Regions from separate parts of the Desemzia sp. C1 genome, predicted to be linked through region 2. Evidence: riboswitches for the same ligand, from Rfam matches in the RefSeq annotation. Region 2 holds a riboswitch; the other holds the start of a gene.
The links. A riboswitch is a leader RNA that binds a small molecule or an ion and turns the genes downstream of it on or off. The one in region 2 is predicted to bind thiamine pyrophosphate.

Region 1 (7,504 bases), 840 kb from region 2:
AATACTCTCACAACCGTTTCACGATGTCTGGACAAGTAGAGTCCGGTAATACAATGGTAGATGGGATCGGAATCGGTGATATCGGAAACATCGTATTGCGCGATCGTAAATTATTGTCTCAAGACGGTATTCTGATTGCTGTTGTAACGATCAACCGTAGAACGAAAGAAATTACTTCTGGTCCAGAAGTAATGACGCGCGGATTTGTATACGTGAAAGAAAATACTCCATTGATCGAACAAAGCAGTGAATTAGTGAGAAAAGTTGTTGAGGAAAATCTGCAGCAAAATGAATTTGAATGGGGTGCTTTGAAGCAAGATATCAGAGACTCTTTAAGTAAATTCTTGTTCGATAAAACGCGCAGAAGACCTGTGATTCTTCCAATTATTATGGAAGCCAGCTCTAACAAAAATAAGAAACAAAAATAAATGCAATTAAGGCTAGGACATCACATGTCCTAGCCTTATTTAAAATAATAACGAATAAAGCAGGTGTATCTATGGAAAAACAACAAGAAGAAATCATCACGTTAACAGAACAATTTGTAGCAGACTTATTTCAAAATGATGCATCGGGACATGATTGGTGGCATATCCACCGAGTAAGGAACTTAGCTAAACAGATGGCAGAAGAAGAACCCGGACCGGTAAATACTTTTGTTTGCGAGATGGCAGCTTTGCTGCATGATGTTCCAGATGATAAACTAGTTAAAAATGCTGCAGAAGGTGAAAAACGGTTGATGGATTGGCTGAACCAATTTTCTTTGCCTAAAGAGATCCAAGAGCAGATTCTTTTTATAGTGTTGAATCTATCTTATAAAGGTGGGACCAATAAAGTGCAGCTCGACTCTATTGAAGGAATGCTGGTGCAGGATGCGGATCGTTTAGACGCTATTGGTGCAATTGGGATCGCACGGACTATGGCTTTTTCGGGTTCACGAGGACGTCTGATTCATGATCCGTCTAAAAAACCGAGAGAATCTATGAGTTACGAAGAATACCGTTCAGGAGACGATACAGCCATCATGCATTTTTATGAAAAACTGTTGAAGTTGAAAGATACGATGAATACACAAACCGGAAAACTCTTTGCACAAAGAAGACATGAATATATGGAGACTTTTCTAGAAGAATTTTACTTAGAGTGGGATGGATTGAGGTAAGAGGAAAAAAACGAATAGAAGGCTTATCAAGAGACTTTCGAACTTGTCATCTGTTATTCTTGAATCAATAACTTAAAGGGAACAGGGTGTGTGCGGATGGAAACTATACAGTTGAGAGAAGCTATGATCGAAGATATACCTAAGTTGGAAAATTATGCGATCGAGTCAAATACTTACATGATCAAACCAATGGATGCTCTAACAGAAAGTTTGCACGAAACTGGAAAACATCCTATATTGATTTTAAAAGGAAACGATTTAGTCGGATTCTTTATTCTACAATTTGGCATAGGCGTTTCTCGCTATACGGATAATCCTAACGCCGTTTTATTTAAAGCGCACTCTATCGATTTGAGGTATCAAAGTCAAGGGTATGCAAAAAATCGTTAGAGTTGTTACCGGATTATGTGCGGGAGTATTATCCAGATGTGGATGAAATCGTTTTATCCGTAGCTGTAGACAACATCAGCAGCCAAATGTTATACGTGCGTTCTGGTTTTCTAAACAGCTTGAAAAGAATAAATATAAACGATAAAGTTGAATACGTACTAGCTAAAAAAGTGAAATCGCATTAAGAATCCCTATCCAGAATCGGTCTGATATTGACAATTCAAAGACTTTTCGTTACACTGAACAAGGAATAAAAATTGAATGAACATCCATCACAAAGGGGAGCTGAAAAGCTGAGATTGAATCGATTCGATTCTGACCCTTCGAACCTGTTCGTTAGTACGAGCGTAGGAATTGTGACGGAGAGCGAAAGTATTTATATATATACTTAAGTAATCTCCTCCTTTGTTGTTTGGCATTGTTCAAATTATAAGGGAGGAGTTTTTTTATGCGCAACAAAAATTTTAGTGTGTGGATGGAAGGAACGATTATAGCCGCTTTGGCGATCGTATTGTCTTTGATTCCAACAAATATAGGGCCGTCGTTTACCGTGTCGTTAGGAATGATACCAGTGACGCTTTATGCTTTTAGAAGAGGATTTGTACCAGCTGTTTATGCCGGTTTTTTATGGGGGATCTTGCATTTTGTAATAGGAAATGCTTATATCTTAAGTCCGCTGCAAGGATTTATTGAATATTTTATTGCATTTGCATTTGCTGGATTTGGAGGGTTATTTGCCAAAAAAGTCCAATCACTTAGTGAAGAAAATCGAGTACATCAATTAAACTTATTTATTGTGTTGGGGACGTTTACTGGGACCATGGCTCGATTTTTCTGGCATTTTGTAGCCGGGTATTACTTCTGGGGAAGTTATGCGCCAGAAGGAATGGGTGCTTTTGTCTATTCTTTTATCACACAAATCTTAAGCGGTGTTATTACTGCTGTCGTTGCAAGTATGATTTTGATAGTGATTCAAAAAACAACGCCAAGACTATTTATCACAAAGACAGTTGCATAAAACAGAAAGAAAACAGGTGCAAAGCCTGTTTTCTTTTATTTTTGAGAGCGATTGACTTTTATAAAAGAATACTTCATGATGGATAAAAAGCGTTATCAAAAGACTGTGAAATGCAAGAGGAGGCTGATAAATGGAACATATAAAGACTAAAAAGAAGAAGAAAAGTCCCTTGCTTAAAAATATCCTGTTTCTTTCATTGAGTATGGGAGTCGGATTACTATTAGGTGTATTTGGTGCTGTATTTTTACCTGAGACAGTTTTGGAATGGAATGTTTTGCATTTAGTTCTAGGGATCATTTTTTTCTGTTTGAGTTATTTTTTACATATTTTAATTCATGAGTTAGGACATTTGATTTTTGGACTATTAACAGGTTATTCGTTTGTTTCTTTTCGAGTAGGAAGTTTTACGATCATCAAGGAAGATGGGAAGTTCAAGCGTAAAAAATTTCATCTGCCGGGAACAGGTGGTCAGTGCTTGATGTCTCCGCCTGAGTATTCAGAAAAATCGTTTCCGTACATTATCTATAACTTAGGAGGCGTACTGCTGAATCTGGTCACATCGATCATAGCTTTAGGGATTATTGCGAGGATAGAACAGTTATCTGCTTTTGCTCTAGTTGGATGGCAATTATTTTTGGTTGCTGGTCTTTTTACAGCCGTGACGAATGGGATTCCGCTAAAAATAGGAGGTCTTCCAAATGACGGGCACAACATTTATTCTATAATGAAAAAGGAAGAAAATAAAAAAGCTTTTTTTACGCAATTGAAAATGAATGCCTTAATGACGCAAGGCATTCGTATCAAAGACATTCCTTTTGAAGAATTGTCTGTCAACGAGTTGAATGCCGGAACTAGTACATTGGAAGTGGCTATTCATATTTTGCAATACAATTGGTACCTAGATCGTTTAGACTTAAAAAAGGCTCAACAGAAATTAACGGAATTGTTGTCTTATATGGATAATTACCCTTTATTTTACAAGCAAGAATTAGCTTGCGAGCAATTGTTTTTGGCTTTGGTATCTCACGAAGATTCAGCAGTCATAGAAGAGCTGTATGATGACGAGCTGAAAACATATATCAAGAAGATGGGTTTTTTGCCGAATAAGAAACGGTTGCTGATGACTCTTGAAGCACACCATTATCAAAACAAAGAAGTCATGCAGCAATACTTTAAGCAACTATTGAAAACGGCTGAAACTTATCCTATAAGAGGAGAGGCAGAGATGGAGATCATGTTAGGGAACTGGGTGAAAGACTCAAAGACCGATGATGAAAACCAGGCGGGGCATTGAAATAAGGAAAAATACTGATCAAGTGAGAATAAGTGTAGTATGATAGAGATATAAAACGATTCAGTTCGTTCATTTTACCTATAAGCAGGTAACTATTCGAAAAGAGGTGAGTTTATTGAGGTATGTTTTTTACTTTGTTTCATTGTTTTTTGCTATCAATAGTATTTTTGCAGCCATAACAGTGTTTCGTGAAAAACGGGATATTGCTGCAACATGGGCCTGGTTATTGGTCTTAAACTTTTTACCTGGGATAGGTTTTATCATCTATTTCTTTATTGGAAAAAAAATCTCCAAAGAAAAAATCTTTGATATTCAAGCGCAAGAGAGCATCGGTATGCCTGAACTGGTAGAAGCTCAAAAACAGATGCTGCTGGAAGAAGAGAGATTGCTGTCAAAAAAACAAGACACAGAGGATTCTAAAGAAATTACGAATTTATTCTTGGAAAGCAGCGAGTCTATTTTGACAAAAGGAAATCAAGTAGAGTTTTTCGTAGACGGAAAAGAAAAATTCAAGTCTCTTATTCGAGACATCTACCAAGCAGAAAATCATGTACATATGATTTATTATATTTTCCATAATGATTATATCGGCAACATGGTGTTAAAAGCTTTGGAAGACAGAGCTGCTGCCGGAGTAGAAGTTTTAGTCATTTACGATGCATTAGGTTCCAGGGCCTTGAAACTCGCTTCTTTTAAACGTTTGATTGAGTTAGGTGGACGAGTGGAAACCTTTTTGGTTCTAGATTAGGTTTAATCAACTTCAGGATCAACTTACGTAATCACCGCAAAATTGTCGTAATTGACGGAAAGATCGGTTATATCGGCGGATTTAATGTAGGGGATGAGTATCTGGTGATGGATAAGAAATTTGGTTATTGGAGAGATACTCATTTGAAAATTGAAGGGAATGGGGTCTTGGCCTTGCAAAGCCGATTCATTATGGATTGGAATGCAGCCGTTCCGACAACTCCGTTAGAATATGAAGAAAAATATTTTCCTTATATTCCGCGTAAAGGCGAAACCAATCTTCAAATCGTTTCCAGCGGACCGGATACAGAAATACAGCAAATCAAAAAAGGGTACATCAAAATGATCAGTACAGCTGATGAGTCTGTCTACATCCAAACCCCTTATTTTGTTCCTGATGAAGCGTTGATAGAGACACTGCAGATAGCCGTTATGTCAGGAATCGACGTCAAGATTATGATTCCTAATAAACCTGACCATCCCTTTATTTATCAAGCTACGTTATCCTATGCTGCTCAAATGGTAGATGTAGGCGCGGAAGTTTACATTTACGAAAATGGATTCTTACACAGTAAAACCATCGTCATTGATGGAGAAATCTGTTCAGTAGGAACAGCTAATTTTGATATTAGAAGTTTCAAATTGAATTTTGAAGTCAATGCTTTTATGTATGATCCTTCAGTAGCTAAACAGCAGGAAAGTTATTTCTTTAAAGATATGGAGAAAAGCCGTTTGTTGACGAAAGAAGAAATTGAGAATCAGTCAAAGTGGGTCAAATTCAAACAAAGTTTTTCTCGTTTACTTTCACCGATCTTATAACAGAATAGATATCAAAAGGAGCGCAAATCAAATTTGCGTTCCTTTTTTTTCACCTAAATGGGAACGTGTTTTAGTTGTAAGTGTCATTTATCCAGCCGCTCTTATGAAATGGTACCATGAAAATTCTGTGAAAGCATGTTTTTTGCTATTCCGTGCCCGTTATGCAACAATAAATAAGAGTGTGTGTGAAAAAAACATCTAACGAGGTGGAAGAGAATGATTGAATTTAAAAATGTATCCAAAACATATAAGGATGGAACGAAGGCTGTAGAAAATATCAATTTGACGTTCAATGATGGAGAATTCATCGTATTCATCGGAACCAGCGGGAGCGGAAAAACGACGTCTATGCGTATGATCAACCGAATGAACGAACCAACTAAAGGGCAGATCCTGATTGATGGAGAAGATATCATGAAGAAAGACCCGGTGGAATTGAGAAGAGGAATTGGCTATGTCATCCAGCAGATTGGATTGATGCCTCATATGACAGTGTATGACAATATCACATTGGTGCCCAAGTTGTTAAAATGGCCGGAAGAGAAGAAAAGAGCTAAAGCAGAAGAATTAATCAAACGTGTCGATTTGCCAGTTGAATTCTTAGATCGCTACCCAAGTGAACTTTCAGGTGGACAGCAACAAAGGATCGGTGTTATTCGAGCTTTGGCTGCGGATCAAGACATCATATTAATGGATGAGCCATTTGGAGCATTGGACCCTATTACAAGAGATGCTTTGCAAGAATTAGTAAAACATCTGCAATCTGAGATGGGTCGTACAGTAGTCTTTGTTACCCACGATATGGATGAAGCTTTGCAATTAGCTGACCGTATTGTCATTATGCAGCAAGGAAAAGTTGTTCAATTTGATACACCAGATAATATTTTGGCAAATCCTGTCAATAAATTCGTAGAAGATTTCCTCGGCGAAGATCGCTTGTTACAAGCTCGTCCTTCTATCCAAACGGTTGATCAAATCATGCTGAAAAATCCAGCTTCTGTCACTCCAGGAAAATCTTTGCAAGATGCTATTCGTATCATGAGAGATCGTAAAGTTGATTCCTTGTTTGTAACAGATGATTCAGGTGTGTTAAAGGGATTAGTTGGGTTGGAAGCGATAGACCGTTACCGAAAAACAGCTACAAGTGTTGGAGATGTCATGGAGCATGAAGTTCGTTTTGTTCGTTCCGGTACTTTGCTGCGCGATACAGTACAACGGATGTTGAAGATTGGGTTCAAAAACATCCCAGTAGTAGATCAAAATGATCGGTTGATTGGTTTAGTCACAAGAGGTTCTCTAGCGGAGATCGTATACGACAACATTTGGGGCGATATTGAAGACGCTAAAGACTTGCCGTTGGAAACTACCGCAGATATCAACTCGGGGCAATAGGAAGGATGAAGAGATATGATTGACTTTATAACGAATAATGGTTCTCAATTATTGTTATTGACTTGGGAACATTTATATATATCCGGTATCGCTTTAGCCTTGGGGATCTTAGTAGCTGTTCCGATTGGAGTCTTGTTGACGCGTTATAAAAAAGTAGCCAGTGCATTTATTAGTGCGATAACGGTATTGCAAACTGTGCCTTCATTAGCTCTATTGGCTTTAATGATCCCGCTGTTCGGTGTAGGGAAAGTTCCTGCAGTCGTTGCGTTGTTTTTGTATTCCTTGATGCCGATTTTGAGAAACACGTATATCGGTATGGAAGGTGTCGATAAAGATTTGATTGATGCAGCTAAAGGGATGGGCATGACAAATAAACAATTGATCTTTTCAGTAGAGTTGCCGCAAGCAGCTCCTGTAATTATGGCTGGTATTCGACTGTCAGGTGTTTACGTCATTGCTTGGGCTACGTTAGCTTCTTATATCGGAGGCGGCGGTCTAGGAGACTTTATTTTTAATGGATTGAACTTATATATACCAGAGTTGATTATCGGTGGTACGATTCCTGTTACATTGTTAGCTTTGCTGGTAGATTTTCTGTTGGGTAAAGTAGAAGAAAAAGTTACACCAGTCAACTTGCGCACTGCGAAATAGGAGGATATAACATGAATAAGTTAAAAACGAA
Region 2 (7,504 bases):
GATAGTGAACCAGTACCGTGAGGGAAAGGTGAAAAGAACCCCGGAAGGGGAGTGAAATAGCACCTGAAACCGTGTGCTTACAAATAGTTAGAGCCCGTTAATGGGTGATAGCGTGCCTTTTGTAGAATGAACCGGCGAGTTACGATTACATGCGAGGTTAAGTTGAATAGACGGAGCCGTAGCGAAAGCGAGTCTGAATAGGGCGAATGAGTATGTGGTCGTAGACCCGAAACCAAGTGATCTACCCATGTCCAGGTTGAAGGTGTGGTAAAACGCACTGGAGGACCGAACCCACGTACGTTGAAAAGTGCGGGGATGAGGTGTGGGTAGCGGAGAAATTCCAATCGAACTTGGAGATAGCTGGTTCTCTCCGAAATAGCTTTAGGGCTAGCCTCGGAATGTAGAATCATGGAGGTAGAGCAACTGTTTGAACTAGGGCCCCTTATCGGGGTACCGAATTCTGATAAACTCCGAATGCCATTGATTCATGTCCGGGAGTCAGACTGCGAGTGATAAGATCCGTAGTCGAAAGGGAAACAGCCCAGACCACCAGTTAAGGTCCCAAAGTTTATGTTAAGTGGAAAAGGATGTGGGGTTGCTTAGACAACTAGGATGTTGGCTTAGAAGCAGCCATCATTTAAAGAGTGCGTAATAGCTCACTAGTCGAGTGACCCTGCGCCGAAAATTTACCGGGGCTAAACATAACACCGAAACTGTGGATAGAACCATTGGTTCTATGGTAGGAGAGCGTTCTAAGGGCGTTGAAGCTAGATCGTGAGGACTAGTGGAGCGCTTAGAAGTGAGAATGCCGGTATGAGTAGCGAAAGACGGGTGAGAATCCCGTCCACCGAATGACTAAGGTTTCCTGGGGAAGGCTCGTCCTCCCAGGGTTAGTCGGGACCTAAGCTGAGGCCGAATGGCGTAGGCGATGGCCAACAGGTTGATATTCCTGTACCTGTTTGTTTTGTTTGAGCAATGGAGGGACACAGGAGGCTAAGAAATGCGTGCTGCTGGATATGCACGTCCAAGCAATGAGTCTTGAAGTGAGTGAAATGCTTGCTTCTCTAAGGATGAGTTGTGATGGGGAGGGAAATTAAGTACCGAAGTTTCTGATGTCACACTGTCAAGAAAAGCTTCTAGTGAGAAACAAACAGCCCGTACCGCAAACCGACACAGGTAGTCGAGGAGAGAATCCTAAGGTGTGCGAGAGAACTCTCGTTAAGGAACTCGGCAAAATGACCCCGTAACTTCGGGAGAAGGGGTGCTGACCATTGGTCAGCCGCAGTGAATAGGCCCAAGCGACTGTTTATCAAAAACACAGGTCTCTGCTAAATCGAAAGATGACGTATAGGGGCTGACGCCTGCCCGGTGCTGGAAGGTTAAGAGGATGGGTTAGCTTCGGCGAAGCTCAGAATTGAAGCCCCAGTAAACGGCGGCCGTAACTATAACGGTCCTAAGGTAGCGAAATTCCTTGTCGGGTAAGTTCCGACCCGCACGAAAGGCGTAACGATTTGGGCACTGTCTCAACGAGAGACTCGGTGAAATTATAGTACCTGTGAAGATGCAGGTTACCCGCGACAGGACGGAAAGACCCCATGGAGCTTTACTGCAGTTTGATATTGAGTGTCTGTACAGCTTGTACAGGATAGGTAGGAGCTATTGAAGCCAGGACGCCAGTCTTGGTGGAGGCATTGGTGGGATACTACCCTTGCTGTATGGCCACTCTAACCCTCGACCATGATCTGGTCGGGAGACAGTGTCAGACGGGCAGTTTGACTGGGGCGGTCGCCTCCTAAAATGTAACGGAGGCGCCCAAAGGTTCCCTCAGAATGGTTGGAAATCATTCGTAGAGTGTAAAGGCAGAAGGGAGCTTGACTGCGAGACCTACAAGTCGAGCAGGGACGAAAGTCGGGCTTAGTGATCCGGTGGTTCCGCATGGAAGGGCCATCGCTCAACGGATAAAAGCTACCCTGGGGATAACAGGCTTATCTCCCCCAAGAGTCCACATCGACGGGGAGGTTTGGCACCTCGATGTCGGCTCATCGCATCCTGGGGCTGTAGTCGGTCCCAAGGGTTGGGCTGTTCGCCCATTAAAGCGGTACGCGAGCTGGGTTCAGAACGTCGTGAGACAGTTCGGTCCCTATCCGTCGCGGGCGTAGGAAATTTGAGAGGAGCTGTCCTTAGTACGAGAGGACCGGGATGGACACACCGCTGGTGTACCAGTTGTTCTGCCAAGAGCATCGCTGGGTAGCTATGTGTGGAAGGGATAAACGCTGAAAGCATCTAAGCGTGAAGCCCCCCTCAAGATGAGATTTCCCATCACGTAAGTGAGTAAGACCCCTGAGAGATGATCAGGTAGATAGGTTGGAAGTGGAAGTCTAGTGATAGGCGGAGCGGACCAATACTAATCGGTCGAGGACTTAACCAAGATTTTAGGTGGATTCAACGGATCCGAACAAATGTGATAGTAGACAAATCCAGTTTTGAGAGCGCAAGGTTCTCAACATGTGTGGTGATGATGGCAAGAAGGTCACACCTGTTCCCATGCCGAACACAGAAGTTAAGCTTCTTAGCGCCGAAGGTAGTGAGGGGTTTCCCCTTGTGAGACTAGGACGTTGCCACGCATAGTTTTTATTCCGCAATAGCTCAGTTGGTAGTAGCGCGTGACTGTTAATCACGATGTCGCAGGTTCGAGTCCTGCTTGCGGAGTCTTTTTTTTTACATAAAATTACAGATCCACTTATAAAAGTGCCGCTTTAGCTCAGTCGGTAGAGCGCTTCCATGGTAAGGAAGAGGTCGCCGGTTCGAATCCGGCAAGTGGCTTTCTTAATACAAATAAGTTAAAAGTCGTACAGACGCTGGTTTACAGTGATTTGTACGGCTTTTTTTTGTGCAAAAAGACATTTAATGGTTGTTATTTATAAAAAAGGTTTTCTTTTTCCATCTGATAATGCGTATTGCTTTTGACATTCTGTTTTATGTTATATGATGTTCGTATAGATATTCTCTTATAGAGATAGAAAAGTCGGCAATATAATTTGAAAGGGGCACAAATAAAATGAAAGCATCGAAATTAATGAACACAGGTATGGATTACGCGCAAGACGCATTTGAGATGGCTAAGGATCATATGCCATCCTCTCATCATTTAGCTAAGAAGAAAATGATGATGGATGCGAAGTTAGCTAAAGGTGCTACAAAAGCAATGCCAGCTAAAGTTAAACGAATGGAACTAGCAAAAATGATTGCTTTACCTCTAGCAGGTGCTTTAGTAGCGTTATTGTTTGCACCAAAATCTGGTAAAGAATTAAGAACAGATATCAAAAGCAAATTTGTGGATGTAAAAGATACTGGTATGGAAAAAACACAAGAATTAAAAGGTAAATATAGTGCTGATGAAGAAACTTCATACGACCCTTCAGATAATTATGATGAATCTGTAGAGGCTCATGGAAATGTGCATGGAACAGTTGCAGAACCCACAGGCGATGAGACGATTCCGGCAGACAAATTAGATGAAACACTTGATGATTTAGGGTATTCATCTGAAGACGAACTATTAAATGAAGATAAATAATTTTTTAGGACACTCCAGTTTGGTCAGCTGACTTGGCTAAACTGGAGTGTCTTTTTTTAGATTTTTAAACGAGTGTGGTATCCGTACTACGCATTGCATTTCATCTTTATGTGTAGTAGAGTTATAAGTAATTAAATGTTTTGCAGGGGGACACAGTTGTGTTGAGAAGGTTAAAACCTGACCCTTTGAACCTGTTAGTTAACACTAACGTAGGGAGCACTGTTTACATATGAAATAAATATGTATTGAGCTCTCCATTATTATGGGGAGCTTTTCTTTTGTAAAACTTTTGATTGCGGGGGGACACAATTGTGTTGAGAAGGTTAAAACCTGACCCTTTGAACCTGTTAGTTAATACTGACGTAGGGAGCAATAGTGTTTTATGCACTTTTTTGACCTCTACAGCTTATTGTAGGGGTCTTTTTTATGCTTCTGTCAAAAGAGGAGGATAGAGAGGAACAATAGATTACCTAGTGTAAAAAGGTGTTTTAAGTAAAAAAGATAAATGGAGGAGTTAAAGAATGTTATCACAGATTAAACAAGCAGCACCTTTGATTCATTGTATAACCAATTATGTTGTAGCTAACTTTTCAGCTAATGGATTACTTGCAGTAGGAGCATCCCCTATCATGGCTGATGAAATAAAAGAGGTTTCTGAAGTAGTCTCTTCTTCTGATGGGTTGTTGATTAATATCGGAACCGTAAATGACTTTACGATAGAGTCTATGTTGGTTGCTGGTAAAAAAGCAAATGAATTAAATATTCCAATTGTGCTTGATCCTGTAGGTGTAGGCGCTACAGATTACAGAAAGAGAGTGGTTCGTCGTTTGTTGAAGGAAGTCAAATTCAATTTGATTCGTTGCAACGCTGGAGAATTAGCGTCTATAGCTGGAGCAGACTGGCAAGCAAAAGGAGTCGATAGTGGGGAAGGTTTTGCGAATACCGATACGATAGCTCGGGAAGTGGCTTTAAAGTATGGGTGCATGGTAGCTGTGACTGGGAGAACTGATTTTTTAACTGATGGGCATGCTGAATACCACATTTGTGGAGGGAACGAGACAGCGACACATATTACAGGGATGGGCTGCTTACTGAGCGCTATTTGTGCAGCATCGTTAGCCAGCAGTAATAGGAAAGAAGAGTTGAAGAGTCTAGCCGCTACTTTAAAGGATTACAAAAAAGCAGCTGAACTCTCTTCGGATGAAAACGGGTCGTTTATCGCTCAATTTATAGATAATGTACAAAAAATCGCGGAGGTAAAAAAATGATTTCATTAACCATTGCAGGGTCTGATTCAGGTGGAGGAGCCGGAATTCAAGCAGATATCAAAACGTTCCAAGAACTGGGTGTATTTGGAACAACAGTCATAACTGCATTAACTGATCAAAATACAAAAGGGGTTCATGGAGTTTTTAAGGTGACGCCACAGTTTGTTCAGCAACAATTGTCATCAGTGCTGGAAGATTTTTCTATCAAATCGATCAAAACGGGTATGCTCTATTCCGCTGAGATTATTGAGGCTGCAGCTGCTGTTTTAAGAGAGCAAAAGATTCCTCTAGTACTTGATCCCGTGATGATCGCAAAAGGCGGGGAAAAGCTGTTACAGAACTCAGCTGTAGAAGCATTGATTGAACAATTATTACACTTAACAACAATCTGTACTCCTAATATACCAGAAGCTGAAGTTCTTACTGGGATGTCTATTAAAGATTCAAAAGATATGGAAAGAGCAGCTCGTAGTATTCTACAAATGGGATCCGACTGGGTAGTAATAAAAGGGGGACACACAGGTGAAAAAGATGCTGTTGACCGAGTGTATGGTCACGACGCAGCTTTTACCATGACAACTCCTAGAAAAAAGACAGACCACACGCATGGGACTGGTTGTACTTTTTCAGCAGCGATTACAGCTAATATTGCCAAAGGATATACTATACCTGAAGCAATTATTGAAGCCAAAAAGTTTGTTCATTTAGCAATTAGTTATCCCCTTTTTATCGGGAGCGGAAAAGGACCCACCAATCATTTTGCTTTTAATCAACAAAAAGGAGTTTGCGAGGTGGTAGTGAATGAAGCGTGAAATGTTAGAGATATATTTTGTCATGGGGTCTAATAACTGCAAAAAGGATCCGCTTTTGGTACTCCGTGAAGCATTAGAAGCAGGCATAACTTGTTTTCAATTCCGAGAAAAGGGAGAAGGAGCATTAACAGGACAAGCGTATGAAAAGTTTGCTTCTGACTGCCAACAGCTGTGTGCTGCTTATCAAGTTCCTTTTATTATTAATGATGACGTAAACTTAGCATTGAAGTTAAATGCTGATGGGATTCATGTTGGTCAAAATGACTTAGCGATTTCTACTTTTCGTGAACAGGCTAAAGGTAAAATCATAGGAGTGTCGGTTCATAATGTTCATGATATGAGAAAAGCTATAGCTGATGGAGCGGATTACGTAGGAATTGGACCGATATACACGACTCAAACTAAAAAAGATGCCCAACCACCAACAGGAGTGACCGCTTTAAAAACTATACGAAAACAGTTCAATACGTTCCCAATCGTTGCTATAGGAGGTATAACGGAAGCAAATGCTAATAAAGTTCGTTCAGCAGGTGCAGATGGAGTAGCTTTAATATCAGCGATTTGTCATAGCACACAGATCAAAACGACAGTAGAAAACTTGCGTAGAACAGTCTAAAGCTGGGAATTGTTGTTTTCGAACAAATGGAGTAAAAATAAGAAAACTGGAAGGGTCCCTTGAGAAGTGTTAAAATAGAGTCAAATGATAAAAGGAGTGGTAGATACCATGGATTTCGAAAAAGGGGAAAATCGTTTTTACAAAAATGATGAAGCTGGAAATTTAATTGCTGAAATCACTTATGTACCTTCTGGAGAAGATAAAGTATTGGTTGACCATACTTTTGTAGACCCTAGCCTAAGAGGGCAAGGAGTAGCAGAACAATTAGTCGATCGTACTGTTCAAGAAATGAAAAATGAAGGTAAGAAGATTGTTCCAGTTTGTCCCTATGTGGTGACTTTATTTGAACGCAAGCCGGAAAAATACCAAGATATTATGGCAGACTAAATTTTATTAAACAATTAGAAAGCTGGAATTTATTCATTTTGCTGGAGTCTGAGGCCAGCAGAATGGACTAATTTCCAGCTTTTTTTGTTATTAAATATGCAAAAAATCAATATTAATGAATAATTATTAGAATAATATTAAAAATAACGAAAAAAGACGATCTTCTATTTACAAGAGATACAATATTTTATATAATTCTCTTTGTGCTCAACAAGCATTAGTCTTTAAGGCCCGTTGGTCAAGCGGTTAAGACACCGCCCTTTCACGGCGGTAACACGGGTTCGAATCCCGTACGGGTCATTTTAGTTTCAGGAATAATCACGTTCGCCGGCTTAGCTCAGTTGGTAGAGCATCGCACTCGTAACGCGGGGGTCACAGGTTCAAGTCCTGCAGCCGGCATAATACGAAAAAAACAGGTTCACAAAAGGTTTTAAAAACTTTTGTGAACCTGTTTTTTTTAGGTCGATTTACGATATGTCATAGAGATGTAGGGACAAGAAAACAGAAAAATTGATTGGAATGCACAAGTAGAGTAAGGTTAAATAAGATGATTAGTATGTATTGTAGTTGGAAAACAACAGACATAGGTCTATGCAACAAAGCAACTAAAGAGGTGATGAAATGGCATTTGATTACGATCTTGATTTTGATAAAATAAACTTCCGTAAGCAACCTGAATTATACAGAGTAGGAAGAGGAGAACAAGGCGTACTGCTGGTAGAGCCTTACAAAAGTGAGATTCTTCCTCATTGGCGATTTAAGACGCCGGAAATCGCTACAGAATCGTCTGAAAAAATTTATCAAATGTATTTAAAATATAAAGAAGATCAAGATTTCGTCGGAA

Region 1: it holds a riboswitch for thiamine pyrophosphate, as region 2 does, so the genes downstream of both, thiT (energy-coupled thiamine transporter ThiT) here and thiM (hydroxyethylthiazole kinase) in region 2, are expected to answer to the same signal.

What each region holds. Positions count from the first base shown of each region.
Region 1 is NZ_JAJIZP010000003.1:2,344,526-2,352,029, reverse strand. It holds gene LMF32_RS11805 (ribonuclease J) at 1-428, shown strand, start outside; gene LMF32_RS11800 (HD domain-containing protein) at 500-1,162, shown strand; gene LMF32_RS11795 (hypothetical protein) at 1,259-1,552, shown strand; gene LMF32_RS11790 (hypothetical protein) at 1,591-1,737, shown strand; TPP riboswitch at 1,821-1,923, shown strand; gene thiT (energy-coupled thiamine transporter ThiT) at 2,001-2,570, shown strand; gene LMF32_RS11780 (site-2 protease family protein) at 2,701-3,864, shown strand; partial or broken gene cls (cardiolipin synthase) at 3,980-5,430, shown strand; gene LMF32_RS11770 (betaine/proline/choline family ABC transporter ATP-binding protein) at 5,647-6,822, shown strand; gene LMF32_RS11765 (ABC transporter permease) at 6,838-7,473, shown strand; gene LMF32_RS11760 (osmoprotectant ABC transporter substrate-binding protein) at 7,485-7,504, shown strand, end outside.
Region 2 is NZ_JAJIZP010000003.1:1,506,051-1,513,554, forward strand. It holds rRNA gene LMF32_RS07685 (23S ribosomal RNA) at 1-2,428, shown strand, start outside; rRNA gene rrf (5S ribosomal RNA) at 2,509-2,624, shown strand; tRNA gene LMF32_RS07695 (tRNA-Asn) at 2,636-2,709, shown strand; tRNA gene LMF32_RS07700 (tRNA-Thr) at 2,751-2,823, shown strand; gene LMF32_RS07705 (YtxH domain-containing protein) at 3,059-3,577, shown strand; TPP riboswitch at 3,712-3,810, shown strand; TPP riboswitch at 3,865-3,963, shown strand; gene thiM (hydroxyethylthiazole kinase) at 4,099-4,845, shown strand; gene thiD (bifunctional hydroxymethylpyrimidine kinase/phosphomethylpyrimidine kinase) at 4,842-5,657, shown strand; gene thiE (thiamine phosphate synthase) at 5,647-6,273, shown strand; gene LMF32_RS07725 (GNAT family N-acetyltransferase) at 6,382-6,660, shown strand; tRNA gene LMF32_RS07730 (tRNA-Glu) at 6,889-6,960, shown strand; tRNA gene LMF32_RS07735 (tRNA-Thr) at 6,987-7,059, shown strand; gene LMF32_RS07740 (DUF4385 domain-containing protein) at 7,282-7,504, shown strand, end outside.